2 regions of the Paracoccus sp. SSK6 genome follow, and region 1 is predicted to be linked to the other one. Evidence: riboswitches for the same ligand, from Rfam matches in the RefSeq annotation. Region 1 holds a riboswitch; the other holds the start of a gene.
The links. Region 1 has a riboswitch for thiamine pyrophosphate ahead of AAIL68_RS03490 (thiamine ABC transporter substrate binding subunit). Riboswitches for the same ligand answer to the same signal wherever they lie in the genome.
Positions count from the first base shown of each region.

Region 2: another riboswitch for thiamine pyrophosphate. It lies ahead of AAIL68_RS13640 (YkoF family thiamine/hydroxymethylpyrimidine-binding protein); the one in region 1 lies ahead of AAIL68_RS03490 (thiamine ABC transporter substrate binding subunit).

Region 1 covers NZ_JBDPNJ010000003.1:70,977-74,349, forward strand. Annotated here, with positions in the region: gene mutS (DNA mismatch repair protein MutS) at 1-1,592, opposite strand, end outside; TPP riboswitch at 1,641-1,738, shown strand; gene AAIL68_RS03490 (thiamine ABC transporter substrate binding subunit) at 1,770-2,750, shown strand; gene AAIL68_RS03495 (thiamine/thiamine pyrophosphate ABC transporter permease ThiP) at 2,726-3,373, shown strand, end outside.
Region 2 covers NZ_JBDPNJ010000024.1:30,124-33,496, forward strand. Annotated here, with positions in the region: gene AAIL68_RS13630 (ABC transporter ATP-binding protein) at 1-518, opposite strand, end outside; gene AAIL68_RS13635 (ABC transporter permease subunit) at 511-1,131, opposite strand; gene AAIL68_RS13640 (YkoF family thiamine/hydroxymethylpyrimidine-binding protein) at 1,282-1,893, opposite strand; TPP riboswitch at 1,884-1,990, opposite strand; gene AAIL68_RS13645 (LysR substrate-binding domain-containing protein) at 2,141-3,079, opposite strand; gene AAIL68_RS13650 (tripartite tricarboxylate transporter TctB family protein) at 3,332-3,373, shown strand, end outside.

The DNA.
Region 1 (3,373 bases):
GCGCGGTCGCGGGCGTTGAGGATGCGCGTCTCAAGCTCCGACAGATCGACGGTGGTGAAGCGGACCTGGTTGGCGGTGGTCTGGCGGTGGATAAAGGTCGCGTTCAGCGGCGGGGCCATCATGCGTTCGGCATGGGTGGCCGTCGTCTCGATGAAATAACCCAGCACGTTGTTGTGCTTGATCTTGAGGCTGCCCACCCCCGCCAGCGCGGCATAGTCCGCCTGCATCCCGGCGATGACGCCCCGGCCCTCGTCCCGCAGGCGGCGGGTCTGGTCCAGATCCTCGTCATGGCCGCTGGCGACAAAGCCGCCGTCGCGGGCCAGCAGCGGGGGTTCGGCCACAAGCGCGTCATCCAGCAGCCGGATCAAGGCGTCATGGCCGGTCAGGTCACGCGCGGCCTCGGCCAGCACCGGCGCGGCATCGCTCGGCAACCGCGCCGCGATGGCCGCGCCCTGCGCCAGCCCCGCCCGGATCGCGGCCAGATCGCGCGGTCCGCCCCGGTCCAGCGCCAGCCGCGACAGTGCCCGGTCCATGTCGGGCACGCGCGCCAAGGCCGTTCGCAGGTCGCCCATCAGGCGCGGGTCATCGACCAGCATCGCCACCGCATCCTGCCGCGCATGGATCAGCGCCAGATCGCGGCTCGGCGCGCTGATGCGCCGTTCCAGCAGCCGCGCGCCCGCGGCCGTCACCGTCCGGTCGATGGCCGCCAGAAGCGAGCCCTCGCGTCCGCCCGACAGGGCCTGCGTCAGTTCCAGGTTGCGCCGGGTCGCCGCGTCGATCTGCATCGCCCCCCCCGCGCGTTCGCGCACCGGCGGGCGCAGCAGCGGCAGCTTTCCCTTCTGGGTCAGGTCCAGGTAATCGACGATGGCGCCCATGGCCGACAGTTCGGCGCGGGTGAACGACCCAAAGCCGTCCAGCGTCTCCACGCCATAAAGCGCACAAAGCCGCCGCTGCCCCGCCGCGCTGTCGAAGGCGGATGCGTGCAGGTCGGTCAGCGCCGCCCCGGCATCCGCCGCCAGATCGTCCAGCCCCGATCCGTCGGCCGCCAGCAACTCGCGGGGCGCAAGCCGCGCCAGTTCCGGGGCCAGCCGGGCATGGGCGCAGTCCATCACCTGAAAGGCGCCGGTGGAGATGTCCACCCAGGCCAGCGCGCAATCCTCGCGAACCTGGGCGAAGGCCGCCAGATAGTTGTGCCGCCGCGCCTCCAGCAGCGATTCCTCGGTCAGGGTGCCGGGGGTGACAAGGCGCACCACGTCGCGCGCGACGACCGACTTGGACCCACGCTTCTTCGCCTCGGCCGGATCCTCCATCTGCTCGGCAATGGCCACGCGGAACCCCTTGCGGATCAGCGTCAGCAGATAGCTTTCCGCCGCATGGACCGGCACGCCGCACATCGGGATCGGCTCGCCCGCATGGGTGCCGCGTTTCGTCAGCGCGATGTCCAGGGCGCTCGCGGCGGCCACCGCGTCGTCGAAGAACATCTCGTAGAAATCGCCCATCCGATAGAACAGCAGCGCGCCGGGATTGGCGTCCCGGATCGCCAGGTATTGCGCCATCATCGGGGTGGGCTGATCGGTGGTATCCTTCGTCATGGCCGCTGTTCTAGCCGCTTGCGCCCGCCTGCGAAATCCCTACATTCAAGGCCTACCTCGGGGGGCCTTCCTGGCTGAGACGCGCAAGCGGACCCGTTGAACCTGATCCGGCTAACACCGGCGGAGGGAAGGTGACGCTGTCCTTTCTTTCGTAACCCTTGTGGAAAGGAGACAGCGATGAAACTGCCCCTGATGCTTGCCCTGCTGGCCGCGACCCCGGCATTCGCGCAGGACAAGCCCGTCCTGACCGTCTATGCGGGCGAATCCATCACCAGCGAATGGGGCCCCGGCCCGAAGATCGAGGAAGGGTTCGAGGCCATCTGCGCCTGCGACCTGCGCTTCGTCACCGGGGACGAGTTGTCGCGCATCCTGATGGAGGGCGAGAAGACCGAGGCCGACATCGTCTTCGGCCTGAACACCGACGTGACGGCCCGCGCCCGCGCATCCGGCCTTTTCGCACCGCATGGGCAGGACACGACCGGCCTGTCGCTGCCCATCGAATGGACGGACGACATCTTCCTGCCCTACAACTGGGGCGAGACGGCCTTTGTCTATGACGAGACCCGGCTGGAAAACCCGCCCGCCAGTTTCGCCGAACTGCTGGACGCATCCGACGACCTGAAGATCGTCATCCAGGATCCGCGGTCTTCCGTGTCGGGTCTGGCGCTGCTGCTCTGGGTGAAGTCGGTCTATGGCGATGACGCGCCGGACGCCTGGGCCAGGCTTGCGCCGAAGGTGCTGACCGTGACCAAGGGCTGGTCCGAAAGCTACGGCATGTTCACGGAGGGAGAGGCCGACATGGTGCTCTCCTACACCACCTCGCCCGCCTATCACATCGAGGCCGAGGGCGACACGGCCAAGAAGGCTGCGATCTTCCCCGAGGGCCATTACTTCATGGCCGAGGTCGCGGCACAGGTCCGCACCACCGACCAGCCGGAACTGGCACAGCAATTCATGGACTGGATCCTGACGCCCGAGTTCCAGAAGGTGATCCCGCTGGCCAACTGGTCCCTGCCCGCCAAGCTGCCCGAAGCCGAGTGGCCGCAGGTGATGCGCGATCTGCCGCGCCCCGAAAAGACCCTGTTCTATTCCGAAGACGAGGCCGAGGCGCTGCGTCAGCCCGCGCTGGACGAATGGCTGCGGGCATTCTCCGGCTGACGCGGGCCGAGGCCGGGGGCGCGGTCGCCGCCCTTGGCCTTGCCGCGCTGATCCTTGGCACGCTGGCCGCCGTCATGGGACAGGCGCAGGGACTGTCGGGGCTTGGCGCCTGGGACTGGCGCGCGGTGTGGTTCACGCTTTGGCAAGCGGCGCTGTCCGCCACGCTGTCGGCATTGCTGGCGGTGCCGGTCGCGCGTGCCTTGGCGCGGAGGCGCTTTCCGGGGCGGGCGGCCCTGGTGACGCTGCTTGGCGCGCCCTTCATCCTGCCGGTGATCGTGGCGATCATGGGGCTTGTCTCGATCTTCGGCCGCAACGGCGCGGTCAATGACGGGCTGCGTGCCCTGGGCCTGCCCGAGATCACCATCTATGGCTGGCAGGGCGTGATCCTGGCGCATGTGTTCTTCAACCTGCCCTTGTCGGTGCGACTGATCCTGCAGGGCTGGCAAGCGATCCCGGCGGAACGCTTCCGGCTGGCGGCATCGCTGGGCTTCGGTCCGCGCGACGTGGCGCGGCATCTGGAACGGCCGATGCTGCGGGCGGTGCTGCCCGGCGTCTGGCTCGCGGTGTTCCTGGTCTGCCTGACCAGCTTCACCGTGGCGCTTGCGCTTGGCGGCGGGCCGCGC
Region 2 (3,373 bases), on a different contig from region 1:
CAGTCCTGCATGCGCAGACGCGTTACGGCATCCAGGGCCGAGAATGGTTCGTCCAACAGGATATAGCGGCTGTCCTGCACGACGGTGCGCAGAAAGGCGGCACGCTGGCGCATCCCGCCGGAAAGCTGATCGGGAAAATGGCTTTCCGTCCCCTTCAGGCCAAAGCTGCGAAACAGCGGTGCAACGCGGTTCAGCGCTTCGGCACGAGACAGTCCTCTGACCTGAAGGCCCAAAGCGGCATTCTGGGCCACCGTCAGCCATGGGAACAGCCCGTCGCTTTGGGGCTGGTAGCTGATCGCGGGACTGGGGCGGGCAATGGCCTGACCATCCAGCATCAATTGTCCTGCGGCATCCAAGTCCTTGGGCAGGATGCCCGCCAGCCATTTCAGGACCGAGCTTTTACCGCAGCCGGAGGGACCGATCAGAGCGGTGATCCCGGTCATCGGTAAAGACAGCGACAGATCGCCAACCAGCAATGCCGCATCTGTGCGGATGGTCAGGCCGCGCAAATCAAGCATGGCGCGCCTTAGAGCCGCGGGCCGTCAAGCGGTCCAGAAGCCGGATGGCGCCCAACAGGGCCAGCGTCAGCGCCGCAGACACCACTACCGCCGCCAGCAGAAGATCGGCGCGAAAGTTGTTCTTGGCTGCAAGAATGTAGATGCCCAAACCGCGCCGCGCCCCGGCGTATTCGGCAAAGATCGTGGCCACGATCGCATAGGTGGCCGAGATCCGCAGCCCAGCGAAGAAGCTGGGCCGAGCCGAGGGCAGCACCGCGCGGCGGAAAATGGAAAGCCGTCCCGCGCCCATCGATGCAAGAAGATCCGTGAAGTCGGCAGGCGTCTGCCGGTAACCGGACAGCAGGCTCAGCAGCATGGGAAAGAAGGTGACCAGGATCACCAGCAGTACCTTTGGCAGAAGGCCAAAGCCGAACCAGAGGATCATCAGCGGCGCCAGCGCGATTAGGGGAATTGTCTGGCTTGCCACGAACAATGGCATCAGACCCTTTTTGGCCCAAGGCAGGAAATGCAACATGACCGAGACGAGAAAGGCGAAGCCGACCGAAAGCGAGAAGCCCAAGGCCGCCACCGCTATCGTGGAGAGCGCATGGGCGCCTATGTCGGCCCGGTTCAAGACCAAGGCCTGCAGCACACCAGAGGGCGCCGGAAGGATCAGCGGCGCTACATCTGCGAGTCGGCAATAGATCTCCCAGCCCGCCAGAAGACAGACGGCCAGAAGCAGAGGCGGCAGAATACGCGGCAGCATGACCGTGCCTCCGGGGGATCAGCGCGTACTTGGGCTGTTCGCCGAGGCCGTCATGTCGATCGTCACGTGCCCCTCGGCCGGTCCAAAGCGCAGAAAGGCCTGACACAGCGTCTCGAAGACCGCTCCTGCATCGCCTCGCAGCCGGGTACAGAAATTCTTGGAGCGCAGGAAAGTGCCAGAGTTCTTGAGGAAGTCGATGCAGCCATAGATCTCGTCCATGTGACGGTCCTGGCCCAGCACATAGAGCGAAAACTGCACATCGACGACAATGCCCAGAGCCGGCGCGGCCCGAACAGCCTCCTCCGCCTTGGCCTTACGTTCTGACAGGGACAAGCCTTGCGCGCGAGTTAGCGTCTCGCAACGACAGATCGGATCATCCGGCTCTCCGGGACAGCCGCGGGACAAGGTGACATGCATCGTCACATGATCCGGCTGGCGTGCCGCGCAGGCGAACAGGTCACGCAGGGCGTCAAACAGCGGTTCCGGCGCCCCCACCATCAGGGTTGAGATGTCATCCGTCTCGATCCGCAACTTGTCGCGATAGGGATCGAGCGCCTTAAGGCTGGACATGATGACGTTCACGAAATCGGACGTCATGGGATAAAGCGACACTTGGGCGCCAATGAACATGCTTGCCTCGCTCCGCCGGCATTACCCGGATCAGCTGAAAGGGTTCGCGCGAGTTCGCGCATCTCAGCCCCTGGATGGAGCACCCCCGTTGATGTGGGCCGGACCATGGCAACTGGCATGGTCGCTGTCAATGACGTGATGACGCCAGGATCAATGCTTTCGCTATCGCTCCATCTTCAGCGAGTTTTATGGCACAGCCGCAGCAGGGTCGCCCTCAGCAGCCTCTTCAGGTACACCTCCCCGGGTGTCAGCCGTAGCTCAGTTCCGAGTACCTTCGTTGATGGGCGTCAAGATCATTGCTCAGGATCTCTGCAAAGGCTTTGGCAAGCTTGGACAAGGGGCGGTGCTGCGGCATAACTACGGCAGCGGTGAAAGGGACGACTGGCTGGAACGGACGGAATGTCACCTTTCCGGCATCCCCGCGAGACAGCCGATAGCTTTCCGCACTCAGTGGATCAATGATCGCACAGGCCAGGCCGGCTTCGACGAAGGAGAGCAGAGGATAAAAATATTGCATTTCGAATCGAGGACGGAACGGAACATCTTGTGAAGCGAAGGCTTCGGCGGTGCGGCTGTAGGTGGGATGGGCGGAAAACAATGCCGCGATGTCACGCTCCTTCAGGTCCCGCGGCGTGATGACCGGGCAGGACGCCAGCGGATCGTCCTCCGGCAGCGCACAAAGGCATTGGTAAGTCACAGGCTCGAATCGGAGCAGGTTCGAATCTTCCGCCGCTTGGCCGCTAAGATCGGCGAGTCCGAGGTCGAATTTCTGGGTGGCCACCAAATGCCGCACCTGCAAGGAACTGCGCGTTAGAAGCGTAAGGCGTACGTCCTGTCGCTGCTTGAGAAAGTGCGTCGCAAGCTGCGGGACCAAGATCACCGAGGGCCCAGGCATGCAAAGAATCCGCAACTCTCCCTGTTCGAGATTGCCGATGCGGCTCATATTCTGCTCGACGTTGCGAAGGCGTTCCAGAATTTCGTTTGCCTCCTCGAACAGATAGTAGGCCTCGGGCACCGGCACGAGCCGTCCCGAGTGCCGCAGGAACAGCTTATAGCCCAACTCCGTTTCCAGACTGGCGATCATCGCGCTGATCGCGGGCTGAGTGCGATGTAGAATCCGTGAGGCCTCGGAAAATGAGCCGGTCCGCATGACCTCGCAAAAGACGACAAGTTGCTTGCTGTTCATCGCTACCTCCAATGGCCGCACCCACTATATAAATAAAACTTTTAGCTATGAATAATTTTCAAGTTCGACTTTATAGAGTTTTGCGACCTATCTTGCGGGCAACAAGACAGGCGCGGGAGGGGACCGGCGTCTCAGCGACAGGGAGGCAGCTTTGTTCCGCCGAAAGACGATGACCACGAAGAGATGGATGCCCGGCCAGGTAGAAAGCCGACTTGGTGGGGGCAAGCACACCGGCTGGCCGCGGAGGCAGCCATGAACCGACGTTACGCCGATGTCGTGCTGGGCTCGGTCCTG